Regions from separate parts of the Arthrobacter sp. P4_F10 genome, predicted to be linked through region 3. Evidence: riboswitches for the same ligand, from Rfam matches in the RefSeq annotation. Region 3 holds a riboswitch; each other region holds the start of a gene.

Region 1 (5,305 bases), on a different contig from region 3:
CGGTAACCGAGGGCGACCCGCCAGAGCTCCGAAATCCCGGCGGGATTGTCCGAATCGATGGCCACTTCCACCGTCCGGTACAGCCCCGGTTGCGCGGTGGCAGCGACTGCGGCGGCCGCCACGCTGGCCGCCGTCGCCGCTTTGACGTCCCTCGGCGTCACCTCGGTGCCGGCGTCATGGGAACTGTAGCGAAGAAAGACCCGGTTGTAGCGCCAGTCCAGGTCCGGGTGGTGGTTCTGCTCTTCGGCGAGGCGCCCGACGGCGGTGATCAGCTCCAGTGCCGCGGCCGCCGTCGGCGCCTTGTACACGGTCACCAGCCCGCCGAGGCGGTACCGCCAGTCCGGCAAGCCCGCCAGCGCTTCGTCGAGCTGGGGGCGGGTGAGGATGTCGTCCGTGGCTGCCATGACAGTCTCCTTGACTGGTTGACCGACAAGACTGGCGGCCTACCGGGAGCGGCCGGACTCAGAGGAATTCGGCCCGGCCTTCCATCGCCGAGGACGCCAGCGCGTGCTCGCGGCGCGGGATCCTGCCAGCCTTTTTTGCCAGCCTACCGGCGATGACGGCGTGTTTGAAGGCCTCCCCCATGAGCACGGGATTCTGCGCCCGGGTCACGGCCGTGGCCAGCAGCACGGCGTCGCAGCCGATTTCCATCGCCAGGGCCGCGTCCGAGGCCGTGCCGATCCCGGCATCCAGCACCACGGGCACGGACGCGCGCGAGACGATCAGCTCGATGTTGTGCGGGTTCAGGATGCCCAGACCGGTGCCGATCGGGGCGCCCAGCGGCATCACGGCCGTCGCGCCGAGGTTTTCGAGCCGGAGGGCAAGCACGGGGTCGTCGTTGGTGTAGGCGAAGACCTTGAAGCCGCGGGCCACGAGCTGTTCGGTGGCGTCCACGAGTTCGACTGCGTCCGGCAGCAGGGTGTGCTCGTCGGCAATGACTTCGAGCTTGACCCAGTCCGTTTCCAGGGCCTCCCGGGCCAGCTCGGCGGTGAGGACAGCATCCTTGGCGGTGAAACAGCCGGCCGTGTTGGGCAGCACCCGGATCTGCTGGTCCTCGAGCAGCTGGAACAGCGAGCCCGTCTCGGCCGGCGAATAGCGGCGCATCGCCACCGTGGTCAGTTCGGTCCCGGAGGCCACGAGCGCGGCCCCCAGCCCGTCCAGGCTCGGCGCACCGCCGGTACCCATGATGAGGCGGGAGCTGAGCTCCACGCCGTCGACCACGAACGGGTCGGCCACCGCCCCGGTCACCGGTACGGCCGGTGTTCCTGCCAACGTCGTCTCGTTCATGCTGGTCATCCTCCCTGGACTGCCGTGACAAGTTCGACGTCGTCGCCGTCGGCGAGCGCCGTGGCGTGCCACTGGCTGCGCGGCACCACTTCGGCGTTGCGGGCCACGGCGACACCGAGTTTGCCCCCGTCTGCAGCCCGGCCGTCGGGGCCGATGCTGCGGCCCGTGAGCTGGCTGACGAGTGTGCTGACGGAGGCGCCGTCGGCGACGCTCCGCTCCGTTCCGTTCAGTCTGATGTTCATGCTGCTTCCTTGTTGGGGCTGTCTCCGGACGTATCCGGGATGCGGGAAAAACGGTCGGGGCGGAACCCGGCCCAGCGCGGGTCCGGCGTCCCGTCCATGAGTTGCCGGCATACGGCGGCAGCGGCGGGGGTCAGCAGGACGCCGTGCCGGAAGAAACCTGTGGCGATGATCAGTCCCGGGACGTCCCCGCCGCCCGGGCGCGCGACCCGCCCCAGCAACGGGGCGTTGTCCGGGGTGCCGGGCCGGGCCCGGGCCGTGGCTTCCAGCAGCTCCAGCTCGGCGACCGCGGGCACCAGCTGCTGGGCGTCCCGCAGCAGCTGGTAGATGCCGCCGGCAGATACGGCATGCGGATTCGACGGTCCGTCCTCGCGCTGGGTGGCTCCGATCACCACGGTGCCGTCCTGGCGGGGAACGATGTACACCGGAACCCCGCGCACCATGCCCCGCACGGTTGCGGTGAGCAGCGGCTGAAGATGCGGGGGCACGCGAAGGCGCAGGATGTCGCCGTAGACGGGCCGCAGCGGCAGCGCCAGTCCGGCGGGCAGCTCCTCGAGCCCGGCGGCGCCGAGCCCGTTGGCGACGACGGTTTCTGCGGCCCGCACGAAACCGCCACCCGCCAGCCGTACGCCCGCAACCTGTCCGTCCTGCCACAGCAGGCCCGCCGCGCGCCGCCGGATCAAACTCCCGCCCTCCGTGCCGAGCACGCCGGCGAGCCGGGCGATCAGGAGGCGGGGGTCCACCTGGTGATCGGCCGGGATGTCGAAGGCGCACGAGATGCCGGGACTCAGCAGCGGCTCCCGGCTCCGCGCCTCGCGCACTGTCACCGGTTCGACGGTGAGGCCGCAGGCCTGCTGGACTTCCCTCAGGTCCGCGAGCGCGCGCCGGTCCGCCGCGTCGGCCCCGACGGCCAGGGTCGGCGTCGTCAGGTAGCCGGTACCGGCCCGGCATTCCGTGCCCCCGGCACCGGCGTCCATCCCCGCACCGGCGTCGACTTCGGCAGCGAATCCGGGCCACAGCCCGGAGGACTCAAGCATCAGCTCCAGGAGCTGCTCCTCCTGGTAGTGCAGCTCGCTCACGGGGGCCAGCATGCCGGCCGCGGCCCAGCTGGCTCCGCTGCCGGGAGCATCATCGATCAGCACCACGGACCGGCCCGCGCGGCTGGCCTCGAACGCGATGCCGTGGCCGATCACGCCGCCGCCGATCACGGCAACGTCTGCGGTGATGTCTGTGGTGATGCCTTCGGCGCTGATGTCCCCTGCGGTACCGGGCCCGGCGTCACAAACTCTGGAAGCGGCGTCATTTGCGGCTTCGGCTGCGCGGCCGGCTCGTGAGCCCATAAAAAAATTCCTTCCCTACGCCGGTACTAGCCGGATCAGGTCAAGCGGTCGGCTCTGACGCCCTCTCAGCCGTGCAGCGGCGACATGGCTGCTGCGGGCTCCCGCGGTATGCGCCCAGTTTAGAGGAACTAGGCTGGTGCCATGAGCCAGGACCCCCTCCACACCACCGCCCGCCTCTACCTCTGCACCGACGCCCGCAGGGACCGCGGCGACTTCGAGGACTTCGTTGACGCCGCCTTCGCAGGCGGCGTTGACATCATCCAGCTGCGCGACAAATCGCTCGAGGCGGCGGAGGAACTCGAACTCCTGGAGGTCCTTCACGCGGCAGCACAGCGCCACGGACGGCTGTGGGCCGTCAATGACCGGGCTGACATCGCCTCCTTGTCCGGGGCGCCGGTGTTCCATATCGGCCAAAAGGACATTTCGTTCGACGCCGCCCGCGGCTTCCTGGGCAAGGATGCCGTGATCGGCCTGTCCACCCACAGCCCGAAACAGGTGGACGCCGCCATTGCCGCCTCACCAGGCCGTAAAGGACTCGACTATTTCTGTGTGGGACCCGTGTGGGCGACGCCCACCAAGCCGGGACGCGCCGCCGTCGGCCTCGACCTGGTGCGCTACGCCGCCCAGGCAATCGGCCGGGCGGAAGCGGACGGCACCGGCAAAGTCGACGGGGTCGTGCCGTGGTTCGCGATCGGCGGGGTCGACCTCAGCAACGTCGAGCAGGTAGTCCAGGCCGGCGCCCGGCGGATCGTGGTGGTCCGGGCGATCACCGACGCCGCTGATCCGGCCCACGCCGCGGGTGCACTGCTGGCGGCGCTGGACGCTGCGGAATCCTAGGCAGGTTCCCCGGCCCGCAAGCCCGCCGGCGTTCCGGGCCGCGGCCACCCTGGCCGGCAACCAGGCCTGCACCCTCGCCGGCAACGCGGCTCGCGCTCGGTACTGGACCTACCCGGCCAGCCCCAGCCCTGCCATCCTGCGCGCATGGTTCGCTGCGAGTTCGGCCGTCAGGCCGCTGACCAGCTCCCTGGCGTCGGCGTCGTCCAGCCCCGAGAGCCCGGCGAGGAACTCGTGCTCAAGGCTGACCCGCTGGGCGTGGGTCAGGACCTCACCCAGCAGGCGCCTGGCCCACAGCGCCAGGCGCGACGCGAGCCGGGGGTCATCGGCGAGGGCCGCCTTGAGACGCTCCTGCAGCACGGCCGTAGACTCGCCCGTGGAGCGGACCTGCCCGATCAGCTCCCGGGTCCCGGCGTCGACGTACCGGCCGACGGCGCTGTAAAAGTCAGCGGAGACCGTGTCGATCACGTAGGCCTTCATGAGCGCCTCGTACCAGTCCGCCGGGCGCGTGCGCTCGTGGAAGTGGTCCACTGAGGGCTGGAACGGCAGCATGGCAGCCTCCGTGTCCAGGCCCATGTGCTCGAGCCGGGCGCGGACGAGTTCGTAGTGCTGGAACTCGTCCACGGCCATCCTGCCCAGCACTGCACGGTCATGCAGCGTGGGCGAATACCGGGCGCTCGAGGACAGCCGTTCGAAGGCAGAAAGCTCGCCGTACGCCATGACTCCCAGCAGATCCGCCAGGAAGCTGTTGTAGAGGGCAGGATCGTCCGCAGTTGCGCTCATCATCCAAGACTAATAGCGGAAATCGGGCTACCCTGATTTTCGTGTCCCATCATCGCCTGACCCCCAGTGTCCACGAGCAGCAGAACCAGCTTGCCGGGGCTCTCAAGGCGCTGCGCACCACGCTGGAACTTCCCGGTCCGTTCCCCGAGAACGTGTTGCGCGACGCGGAGGCGGCTGTGGCCGAGCACAAGCTGCCGGACCTGGACCTCACACATGTCGAGTTCGTGACCATTGATCCGGCATCGTCCACTGACCTCGACCAGGCCCTGTTCATCGAACGGAGCGACGGCGGCTACAAGGTGTTCTACGCCATCGCCGACGTCCCGTCCTTTGTCGCCCCGGGCGGCGCGCTCGACGCCGAGACCCGGCGCCGCGGCCAGACCTTCTACACTCCGGACGGCCGGATTCCGCTGCACCCGGAAATCATCAGCGAGGCCGCCGGCAGCCTGCTCGCCGGGCAGCTCTGCGCGGCGTTCGTCTGGGAGTTCGAGCTCGACGCCGCGGCAGAGGTGACCTCAGTCCTCGTGCGCCGGGCACAGGTCCGCAGCCGCGCGAAACTCAGCTACAAAGGCGTCCAGGCCGAGCTCGACGCCGGCACCGCGGCGCCAGTGCTGCAGTTGCTGAAAGAGGTAGGCATCAAGCGGGTGGAGCTGGAACGCCTGCGCGGCGGCGCAAGCCTGAACATGCCGGAACAGGAAATCCAGCAGCTGCCCGACGGCGGCTACCGGATCGTGGCGGCCCCGCCGCTGCCGGTGGAGGACTGGAACGCCCAGATTTCGCTCATGACCGGGATGGCCGCCGCCGCGCTCATGCTCCAGGGCA
Region 2 (5,305 bases), on a different contig from region 3:
AGGCGCCACAACGTCTTGAAGCAAAGACCGTGTCAATGTTCTTGACCGTGATCTCGACCGTCTTGATGCTGTGCTGCCGCAACGACTTCCGGAACCGTGCCCCACCATCGTACCGGCTGTGCGGGCCAGGTCGTGTCAGGCGTACAGCCGCGGCGCGTCGAAGAAGGCCACTTCGTAGCCCGATGACTGCCGGAAAGCCAGGGCCATGGCCTCCCGCTCGCTCCCGGATGCCCGTCGGGCCGCCGTGTCCGTGTACGCGATGGCCTGCCGGGTCGCGGCGGCGAAGTCCTCATCGGCGTACGTCCGCAGCCAGTCGGCGTAGGGGTGTGCCACGGGGGCGCCGCCGGCAAGGAATTCCCGGTGCAGGGTGGCCCCGACCTCGGCGTAGAGCCAGAAGCATGGGAGCGCCGCCGCGACGAGGATCGCGTAGCTGCCGGCCACCGAGGCGGCCAGCAAGTGGTCCACGTACGACTTCGTCACCGGGCCCAGGTTGGGGGCAGTGGGGCGGGTGCTGAGCCAGGAACGGTGCAGCTCTGATTCGACCTCCAGGCAGGTCTGTGCGGAACGGGCCCAGAACAGCTGCTCCGCCTCGGTGGGGGCGATCGCGGCGGCACGGGCCAGGACCCGGGAGTAGCCGTTGAGGTAGATGGCGTCCTGGGCGAGGTAGTACGCGAACTCGTGCTCGGGCAAGGTCCCGTCGGCCAGCCCGCGGATGAAGTCCAGGGCGTAGATGGCGTCAAGATCGCCCGCGGCCCCTGCGCGCAAGGCAGCGGCGAACTCGCCCTCCGCCGGACCGTGGCCGTCGAGGCTGCCCTGGCCGCGTTGGTCGTCTTTGAGGGCGTGCACATCGCCAGTTTGCTGCATGTGGTGGAAGTGATGGACCGGACCGTTGCCGGAGCCGACGTCCAGGGCCGCGGCTTCGCGGAGCGCGCCCAGCAGCCACGGCTTGACCTCCCGCAACGCCGCTTCCCAGTCCCCCACCCGGGCCTGCACGGTGGCCATGGCCGAGGACAAGGAGCAGCCGGTGCCGTGGCTGTTGCGCGTGGCGATCCGCTCCCCCGGCACCACCACCGTTTCCCGGCCGAGCAGGCCCCCGGTGTTCACCAATGCATCCGGGCAGCCGGCGCCCGCGCCGTTCCCGCCCTCCGCGGCATCGCCGCCGTCGACGGGTCCGTCCCCGGGCTGGCCGCCCTGGGAGTGTCCGTCCTTGAGGTGCCCGCCTTTGACCAGCACGGTGGTGCCGGTCAGGGCCGCCAGTCGTTTGCCCTGCGCCAAGGCCTCAGCCCAGTCGGCCGCGGCGGGCTCTTTGAGCAGGATGGCGAGTTCGGCGAGGTTCGGCGTGATGAGGTCCGCCAGCGGCAGGAGGGCCTGCAGGGCGGCCTCGGCCGATTCCTGCAGGAGCCGGTCGCCGCTGGTGGCGACCATCACCGGGTCCAGGACGACGACGTCGGGGCGCACCTTTTCCAGCCAGCTGCGGACGGCGTCGATCACCGCGGCGTCGCCGAGCATGCCGATCTTGACGGCGTCGATGCCGATGTCGTCGCTGATGGCGTCCAGCTGGGCCGTGAGGAACGCGGCCGGGGGCACGTGGACGGCGCGCACGCCCTGGGTGTTTTGGGCCGTCAGGGCCGTGATGGCGGCCATGCCGTAGCCGCCGTTCGCTGCGATGCTCTTCAGGTCGGCCTGGATCCCGGCCCCGCCGGAGGGGTCGGAGCCGGCGATGGCCAGCACGCGGGGAATGCGCGGGGGTGCGGACGGGGTCGGCACGGACGGGGACGGCCCTGCCGGCTGACAATCGCTGGGCAGAAACTCGGACTGATTCGATCTCGCGGACAAGTCAGACATCCCTTCGCCGGTGCTAACCGGACAGGTTCAACGGGTCTGGATCTCAGCCGGCTGATGCGCGGCACCCCGTGTCAGTGTTCCAGCCTAGCCGTTGCCACCGGGCTGCCCCGTTAACGCAGGAGCGGGACCGGTCGGGGAAGCGATCAGTCGCGGCGGACTACAGCTCCGACGCCGGTACGCCCACGCCGAGAATGATCGGCTCGTTGCCGGCCGGGATGGACGCCGGCCTGGCCGCGGCGGGTGCCTTGGCCTCGTGAACCGATCCGGCCGCGGCCGGCCTAGTCGCCTCGCGATGCTCCACGGAGGTCTCGTTCGCAGCGCCCTGGGCGCGGCTGGCGCTCCGGTTGCGGCGCCCGCGGCGGCCACGAGCCGTGGTGTCCGCTGTCCGCGAAGCCGGTGCCTCCGCAGTGCGCACGGCTGCGGGTGCCTCGGTGGCCGCGGAGAGCGGGGCCTGGACGGCGTCCATCCCGGCCGGCTTGCCGGCCTCGGCGTCGCCCAGGTTGGCGAAGGCCTCGGTCAGCAGGTCCAGGGTCAGGGCCGGTTCCGGCGTGTCCTCGGCGTGCTCGACGAACGGCAGGGCCACCTGCTCACCGCCAAACGTCAGCACGGTCGCGGGACGTCCGGCTGCCTCTTCGGCGGCCGCGAGCTGCGTGACGGCGTCGACGGCGGCCTTGCGGGCCCCGGCGTCGCTGGCAGCGGCTGCCTCCCCGTCGTGCAGGTGCGCGGCGTGCGCCGCGGCGGCGATGTTGGCCAGCGCGGCCCGGGTGGCTTCAGCCTTCGCGTGGCGTTCGGCCTCGGTGGGCTCGGCGTGGACGGCTGCGGGTGCGGCCGGTGCCGTCTCCTGCCCTTGGCCTCCCCTGCCGCGGCGACGGCTCTTGCGCTCCGTGCGGGCAGCAGGCTGGGCCTCGGCGCGCGGCACATAGTGCTCCGCGGCAACCGTGTTTGCGCGGCGGTGTTCCACCGGCTCGTCGTGGGTGACGATGCCGCGGCCCGCGCAGGTTTCGCACTGTTCGCCGAAGACTTCCAGCAGCCCGGTGCCCATCCGCTTGCGGGTCATCTGCACGAGGCCCAGCGAGGTTACCTCCGCCACCTGGTGCTTGGTCCGGTCCCGGCCCAGGCACTCCACCATGCGGCGCAGCACGAGGTCGCGGTTGGATTCGAGCACCATGTCGATGAAGTCGATCACGATGATGCCGCCAATGTCGCGCAGGCGCAGCTGCCGGACGACTTCCTCGGCCGCTTCCAGGTTGTTCTTGGTGACGGTTTCCTCGAGGTTGCCGCCGGAGCCGGTGAACTTGCCGGTGTTGACGTCCACCACGGTCATGGCTTCGGTGCGGTCGATCACGAGGGAACCGCCGGAGGGCAGGAAGACCTTCCGGTCCAGGGCCTTGTGGATCTGCTCGTCGATGCGCCAGGCAGCGAAGATGTCCGTGTCCTTGGTCCACTTCTCGAGCCGGCCCACGAGGTCCGGTGCCACGTAGGTGACATAGGCCTCGATGGTGTCCCAGGCTTCCTCGCCGGAGACGATCAGCTTGGAGAAGTCCTCGTTGAAGACGTCGCGGACCACCTTGATGGTCAGGTCAGGTTCGCCGTAGAGCAGCTCGGGGGCGAGGATTTTGGTCGACGTCGACTGGCTCTCGATGCCCTCCCACTGCGCGCGGAGCCGGTTGATGTCGTGCGTCAGCTCTTCCTCGGAGGCACCCTCGGCCGCGGTGCGGACAATGACGCCCGCGTCCTCAGGCAGGCGGTCCTTGAGGATCCGCTTGAGGCGGTTGCGCTCGACGTCGGGCAGCTTGCGGGAGATGCCGGTCATGGAGCCGCCGGGCACGTACACAAGGTAGCGGCCGGGCAGCGAGATCTGGCTGGTGAGGCGGGCCCCCTTGTGGCCGACCGGGTCCTTGGTGACCTGGACCAGCACGGAGTCGCCGGACTTCAGCGCGTTCTCGATCCTGCGCTGTTTGCCTTCGAGGTTGACGGACTCCCAGTTCACTTCGCCGGCGTAGAGCACGGCGTTGCGGCCGCGGCCGATGTCCACGAATGCGGCTTCCATGGACGGCAGCACGTTCTGGACCTTGCCCAGGTAGACGTTGCCGATCAGGGAATCCTGCTGGGTCTTGGACACAAAGTGTTCGGCCAGGACGCCGTCTTCGAGGACCCCGATCTGGATTCTGTCGTCGCGCTGGCGGACGATCATCTGGCGGTCCACGGACTCGCGGCGGGCCAGGAACTCGGCCTCGGTGATGACGGTGCGGCGGCGGCCGGTGTCGCGGGATTCGCGGCGTCGCTGCTTCTTGGCTTCCAGGCGGGTGGAGCCCTTGACGGACGTGACGCGGTTGTTGACCGGCGCCTCGGCCATGGCCCGCGGCGCACGGACGCGGGTCACCGTGTTGGGCGGATCGTCGCCTTCCCCACCGGTCAGTTCCAGGTCCTGGTCGCCGCGGCGACGGCGGCGGCGGCGGCGCGACGTCACGCCATCCTCAAGGGTTGCCTCGGAACCTTCGTCGCCCTCGTCCTCGGCGCCTTCGGACTCGGTGTCGGACTCGGCGGACGTACGGGTGCGCCCGCGCCGGCCACGGCTGCGGCGTCGACGGCGGCTGCCGGCGTCCTCGTCCTCGTCGCCTTCTTCCTCCTCGGGCTCCGCTGCTGCTGCGGCAACGGGGACCGGGCGCACCACGGTGCTGAGGTCGGGGGCCTGGAAGATCACGGAAGTGAGGGCACCCGGTTCCATGAACAGCGACGTGGCCGGGCTTTCCTCGGGCAGGGCTTCCGGCTCTTCGGGCTGGGCCGCGGCGGGGGCTTGCGCAGGTTCGGCCGCCGTGGCGGCTTCTGCCGGCTCGGCTTCTTCGGCCGGGACCGCTGCTGCGGGTACGTCTTCGGCTTTCGGTGCGGCCTTGGCACGGCTGGCGCGGCGCCGGACCGGCTTCTCTGGGGCCGTCTCTGCGACCTTCTCTGTGGCCGTCTCCGTGACGGCGGCGTCGTCGGAAGCAGCGGCCGCCTCGGGAGCCTCTGCCGCGGCAGGCGCGTTGGCTTCGGGCTCTTCAGCGAAGGCAGGCAACGGTTCCGGGTCGGCAACAGGCTTGCGGGCACGGGTGCGCCGTGCGGGCGCCTTTACAGCAGTTTCGGGGGCAGCAGTTTCGGGTACGGCGGTTTCGGCGTCGGCTGCTTTGCGGCGCGCGGCGACGGGCTCATCCGAGCCGGCCGCTTCGGCCAGCACCGCGGCTTCAGCCACGGCCTCCGCGGCGGCCGCGGCGTTGACCTTTGCGACGGGCGCCTTCCGGCGGGTCCGGACGGCCCTCTTCGGCGCTGCCGGAGCTTCCGCTTCCGCAGTTGCTTCTGCTTCCCCGGCGGCTACTAGTTCTTCGTTACCGGCTACAACCTGGTCATTATCCATCTGTGGCGACACTCCTGCCCCTGATGCGCCGCCACATTCGGCGCCCGTTGGGGCAAATATGCGTCAACA
Region 3 (5,305 bases):
CTGGCCTACGCCCTGGTGATCGGTGGCGTGCTGACGAGCCTGCTGACCCTGCTGGCTATCGCGAGGGTCTGGAACCGGGCGTTCTGGCGCAAGCCCGAGGACGCTGAGCACCCCGATCCGGTGCTCCTGGCGGCACCGGCCGACTCCGCCACCGGGGACCGGGCCGGGAGGACGAACGTGACCCTGCTGCCCCGCACCATGGTGGGCTCCACCCTGGGCCTGGTGGTCTTTGGCGTGGCCCTGACCGTCTTCGCCGGGCCGCTGTTCAGGGTGGCCGACCAGTCCGCCGAGGAGATGCTGGACAGGTCCTCCTATATCCAGGCCGTGCTTGGCGAGGACGCGCCGGTGCCGCCGGTGCCTCCGGCGGCCCAGCCCGGGCAGGGCGAGTTGCAGGGTGGCGGCAAATGAACCGGAAAAGGATCTCGCTGCGCCAGGAACTGCCGCTGCTGGTGTGGCTCGTTTTTGTCTGGGGCGCGCTGTGGCAGAACTTCAGCCCGGGCAATCTCCTCTTCGGGGCCCTCATCGCCGTGCTTGTGGCGCGCATCTTCTATCTGCCCCCCGTGGAGCTCGGCGGCCGCTTCAACGTGCTCCGCGCCGTGCCCTTCGCCCTCATCTTCCTCGGAAAGGTCGTCGCGGCAAGCTTCCAGGTCCTGTACCTCGCCGTGGTCCGCGGCCCCAACGTGGTCAGCGCCATTGTCGCCGTGCCGCTTCGGAGCCATTCCGACCTCCTGGTCACTGCCACCGGGCATGTGATCTCGCTGATTCCGGGATCCCTCGTGGTGGAGGTGGACAGGTCAACGTCCACGCTCTACATCCACGGCATCAACGTCCGCAATGCCGAGGACGCGGCCAAGCTGCGCAAGGAGGTCCGGGACACCGAGGCCGGGCTGATCAGGATCATGGGGACCAAAGACGAACTGTCCGCCCTCACACAGGAGATCGCCGCATGATGCAGACCGTCCTGACGGTGACCGCCGTCGTACTTTCCCTGGCCGCCGCGGGGGCGATCGTCCGGATCGGGCGGGGCCCCTCGCTGCTGGACCGGGTTCTCGCCGCCGACGTGCTGCTGGCCATTTTCGGGGCGGCCCTGTGCATCGACATGGCCGTCAACCGGCACCTCAACAACCTGATGCTGCTCGTTGCGATTTCCCTCATCGGGTTCGTCGGCTCGGTCACTGTGGCCCGGTTCGTGGCTGAGAGAAGGGAGAGCGTCCGTGAATCCTGAAACAGTGATCGATGCCGTCTCCGCCGTGTTCATGGTGACCGGCGCGCTCATGTCACTCGGCGCCGCGATCGGGCTGTTGCGGTTCCCGGACCTCATGAGCAGGATGCACGCCGCCACCAAGCCGCAGGTCCTCGGCCTGTTCCTGCTGTTGGCGGCGCTTGGCCTGCAGATGCGCAGCTGGTGGGTGTGGCCCGTCCTGGTGGTGGCCTGGCTCTTCCAGCTGCTCACCGTCCCCGTGTCGGCCCACATGGTGGGCCGGGCCGGCTACCGGACCAAGCACCTGCATCCGGAGCTGCTGAGCTCCGACGAGCTCGAGGCCGTAGTTCAACAGGCAGCGGGCCAGCAGGCGGCCAAACACGGAGTGGACGACGACGACGAAGCCGGCCGCTGAGCCCGTTCGGTGACCGGCGCGGCAGCCCGGCACATCGACCGACGCTTCGACCGACGCTTCGACCGGCGCCGCCGCTAGTCGAGTCCGGTCAGACGATGTCCTGGGTCTTGGCGAAGCGGGTGATCGCGCGCTGGGTGCCGCGGTTGGCGAGCACCTGGATGATGGCGCTGACCGATGCGGAGATCAGGGCGAACGTCAGGGCCGAGCGCAGCGTGGTGGGGACGTCGTCGTCGTGGCCCTTGGGCGGCTTGTTGCCCGTGGACTTTTCCCAGATGGTGTCCACCAGCTTGGTGCCGGCAAAGCCGGCCAGGAGGCTGATGCCGGTGCCGAGCAGCTTGATGATGATGTTCATTCTTCGGTCTCCTTGGGACGGGAACTGGGTCTCTCCCTAGCCTAGCGTTCCGGTGTGAGGACCATCCGCAGGGCCTCGACCACGAGTTCGTGGTCCGCCTTCTGGGGCAGGCCGGAGACGGTGACGACGGCGACGGCGCCCGTGCCGCGCACGTAAATGGGGAACGCCCCGCCGTGGGCGGCGAACTCCGTCTGGTCCCACCAGGCGTTGTCCTCGATCATTCCGCCGGCAGCGCGGGCCCGGAGGCCCACCAGCAGGGACGGGACCTCGTACCGCATGGCGGTCCGCTTCTTGGCGTTGATCCAGCGCTCATTGTCCGGCGTGGCACCGTCCAGCGCTGCGTGGAAGAGCACCTGCTCGCCCTTGGTGATGTCGACCGCGATGGGCAGCGAGCGTTGCCTGCCCAGCTCGACAAGGAGGAGCCCGAGGTCCAGGGCGTCGTCCTTGCTGAACGACGCGAACTGGAGCGCGTCCATCTCGGCCAGTACCCGGCCGATGAGCACCGCCAGGGATCCCTGCGGCTGCGGCTCCCTCGAGTCAGGGTCGTATTCCCCGGAGGGATCTTGTGTGGCTGGTGTCTGCGTCAAAATAATCCAGCTTTCCGGTGGGTGACGAGGCCGCCCGCTGGCGGGTCCGGGTGTCCGACACGTCGACTCTACCAAGCGGGGCGTTCCCGGCCGCGGAGACCTGCTTTGCCCCGTCCCGGATTGTGACGGCACACCACTGAAAACCCGGCCCTCCGGGTGTAAACTGAGCCAGCCCACAAGGGCGAAACAATTTACGACAGGGGAGCGCCGCCGTCGGGCATCACCGGAAAAATCCGGGGAAACCTTAGGTGGGCGCTGAGAGTGCGGGCAGCCGCAGACCCTCGAACCTGATCCGGTTAGTACCGGCGCAAGGGAGTCGAGTTCTCAGGGTGCGCGGAGGGCGGCGGAAGCCGAAGCCGGCCGGAGCACCCTCCCCTCCTGTTCCTCAGGAGGACGACATGACAGATATTTCAGCACAGCATGGTTCCGCCAGCCCATCATCGGCCCGGCGCAACTACACCTGGCGTGTGGTGGACATTGTGGTGGCCGCGTTGATCGCCGTTGCCGGCGGCGTCATCTTCTGGGCCTGGTCCCAGGGCGCGAACCTCATTTCGGTCCCGGTCAACGCGCTCTACCCGCCGCTCAGCGGACTCTACGCCGGCGGCTGGATGATCCCGGCGGTGCTGGGCATGCTCATCATCCGCAAGCCGGGCGCAGCGCTCTTCTGCGAAACCGTCGCGGCCACGGGCGAGCTCATCATGGGCTCGCAGTACGGCACCACGGTGCTGATCTCCGGCATCCTGCAGGGCCTCGGCGCGGAACTGGTCTTCGCGGCCTTCCTCTATAAGAAGTTCAACCTGCCGGTGTCCCTGCTCGCCGGAGCCGGCGCGGGCCTGTTCTGCGGCCTCAACGATTCCTTCCTGCCGTGGGGCTGGAACATCGCCTACGCAGCCGGGGACAAGCTCGCCTACATCGCCTTCACCACAATCTCCGGCGCAGTGATTGCCGGCGGACTGTCCTGGCTCGCCACCCGCGGCCTGGCCAAGACCGGAGTGCTGGGCTCCTTTGCCTCCCGCAAGGCCGCCACGGAGCCTGTTTTCTCCTGATCGCTTCTCCAGAACCCTCTTATCCTGAACTCTGCAGAGCACCCATGAGATCTTCAACAGGCGTCCGGCCGGCCGCCGTCACGGCCCGCGGCTGGGGCTGGCGGCACGCCGGAAGGCCCCGGCCCGCCGTCAGCGGCCTTGAGCTGGACATCCGGCCGGGGGAGCGCGTGCTCCTGCTGGGCCCCTCCGGCGCCGGCAAATCGACGCTGCTCCACGCCCTGGCCGGCGTGCTGGGCGACGGCGCGGCCGGCGCCTCGGGGCCGGCCGGCGACTCCGAAGACTCAGACGAGACCGGAAGCCTGCTGATCGACGGTGCCCCGCCACGGGCGCAGCGCGGCCGCGCCGGGCTTGTGCAGCAGGACCCGGAAACCCAGGTGGTGCTTTCCCGCCTCGGCGACGACGTCGCCTTCGGTGCGGAGAACCTCGCCGTCCCGGCGGCGGAGATCTGGCCGCGCGTGCGCGAGGCACTCGACGACGTCGGGCTGGGCCGGCTGCCGCTGGACCACCCGACGTCGGCACTCTCCGGCGGACAAAAGCAACGGCTGGCGCTCGCCGGGATCCTTGCGATGCGGCCGGGGCTGCTGCTGCTCGACGAGCCGACCGCCAACCTCGACCCCGCCGGCGTCCTGGAGGTCCGCGACGCTGTGGGCCGCTGCCTGGACAAGACCGGCGCCACCCTGGTGGTCGTGGAGCACCGGGTGGGGGTCTGGAAAGACCTGGTGGACAGGATCGTGGTGCTGCAGCCCGGGTCCGCCACGGACTCCGCCGTGCTGATTGACGGACCGCCGGACCGGGTCCTGGCCGAGGCGCGGGACATGCTCATCGGTGCGGGCGTCTGGGTGCCGGGCTACGTCCCGGCGACGCGGTTGCGGCTGCCGGCACGGGACGCAGGTCAGCTCCTGCTCGCGGCCGACGGGCTCGCGGTGTCACGCGAGCGGCCGCGGCGGGCCGGGCTGCGCGACGGCTTCCGCACGATCGCGCCGCGTCCGGTCCAGTCCGGAGTTTCCGTCCAGGTCCACGCCGGCGAGGCCCTGACCATCACGGGACCGAACGGCGCGGGGAAGTCCACCCTGGCGCTGACGCTGGCCGGGCTCCTGCGGCCCGTTGCCGGAACGGTCTCGGCCGCGCCGAAGCTCAGCGGTGATGCCGGAACCGATCCGTACCGGTGGAAGGCCCAGCAGCTGATCGCCAGGATAGGCACCGTGTTCCAGGAACCCGAGCACCAGTTCGTCACCGGCAAGGTCCTGGACGAGCTCATGTTCGGCCCCCGCCACCTCGGCTACGGCGCAGACCGCGTGGACGAGCTGCTGGAACGGCTGCGGCTCAGCGAACTCGTGGAGGCCAACCCCTACACGCTTTCCGGCGGCGAGAAGCGCCGCCTTTCGGTAGCCACCGTGCTGGCCGCGCACCCGCAGGTGCTCGTCCTGGACGAGCCCACCTTCGGCCAGGACGCCAATACCTGGGCCGAACTCGCCTCGTTCCTGTCCGAGCTGCTCGACGCCGGCACCGCCGTCGTCTCCGTGACGCATGACGCCGAATTCAGCGCCGTCCTCGGCGGCACCGAACTCCGACTCCGGCCGCGGGAAACTGCCGCCGCGGATGCTCCCGGCCCGGATCTTGAGCTGCCGGAGGGGGCCTCGCCATGAGGGACGCACTGAGCCTGCGCGGCAACCATGCGCTGCTGACCCGCGCCAACCCGCTCGC

What was found. A riboswitch is a leader RNA that binds a small molecule or an ion and turns the genes downstream of it on or off. The one in region 3 is predicted to bind thiamine pyrophosphate.
Region 1: another riboswitch for thiamine pyrophosphate. It lies ahead of thiO (glycine oxidase ThiO); the one in region 3 lies ahead of AC1DR1_RS14885 (ECF transporter S component).
Region 2: another riboswitch for thiamine pyrophosphate. It lies ahead of AC1DR1_RS15275 (bifunctional hydroxymethylpyrimidine kinase/phosphomethylpyrimidine kinase); the one in region 3 lies ahead of AC1DR1_RS14885 (ECF transporter S component).

What each region holds. Positions count from the first base shown of each region.
Region 1 covers NZ_JBFUJJ010000002.1:433,071-438,375, forward strand. The annotation lists gene AC1DR1_RS04855 (4a-hydroxytetrahydrobiopterin dehydratase) at 1-404, opposite strand, end outside; gene AC1DR1_RS04860 (thiazole synthase) at 463-1,287, opposite strand; gene thiS (sulfur carrier protein ThiS) at 1,293-1,529, opposite strand; gene thiO (glycine oxidase ThiO) at 1,526-2,866, opposite strand; TPP riboswitch at 2,861-2,981, opposite strand; gene thiE (thiamine phosphate synthase) at 3,008-3,703, shown strand; gene AC1DR1_RS04880 (ferritin-like fold-containing protein) at 3,812-4,486, opposite strand; gene AC1DR1_RS04885 (RNB domain-containing ribonuclease) at 4,525-5,305, shown strand, end outside.
Region 2 covers NZ_JBFUJJ010000015.1:44,474-49,778, reverse strand. The annotation lists gene AC1DR1_RS15275 (bifunctional hydroxymethylpyrimidine kinase/phosphomethylpyrimidine kinase) at 136-1,845, opposite strand; TPP riboswitch at 1,828-1,924, opposite strand; gene AC1DR1_RS15270 (Rne/Rng family ribonuclease) at 2,003-5,236, opposite strand.
Region 3 covers NZ_JBFUJJ010000014.1:63,248-68,552, forward strand. The annotation lists gene AC1DR1_RS14855 (Na+/H+ antiporter subunit D) at 1-408, shown strand, start outside; gene AC1DR1_RS14860 (Na+/H+ antiporter subunit E) at 405-950, shown strand; gene AC1DR1_RS14865 (MrpF/PhaF family protein) at 947-1,225, shown strand; gene mnhG (monovalent cation/H(+) antiporter subunit G) at 1,215-1,616, shown strand; gene AC1DR1_RS14875 (DUF4235 domain-containing protein) at 1,705-1,968, opposite strand; gene AC1DR1_RS14880 (heme-degrading domain-containing protein) at 2,010-2,555, opposite strand; TPP riboswitch at 2,744-2,887, shown strand; gene AC1DR1_RS14885 (ECF transporter S component) at 2,954-3,601, shown strand; gene AC1DR1_RS14890 (ABC transporter ATP-binding protein) at 3,646-5,247, shown strand; gene AC1DR1_RS14895 (energy-coupling factor transporter transmembrane component T family protein) at 5,244-5,305, shown strand, end outside.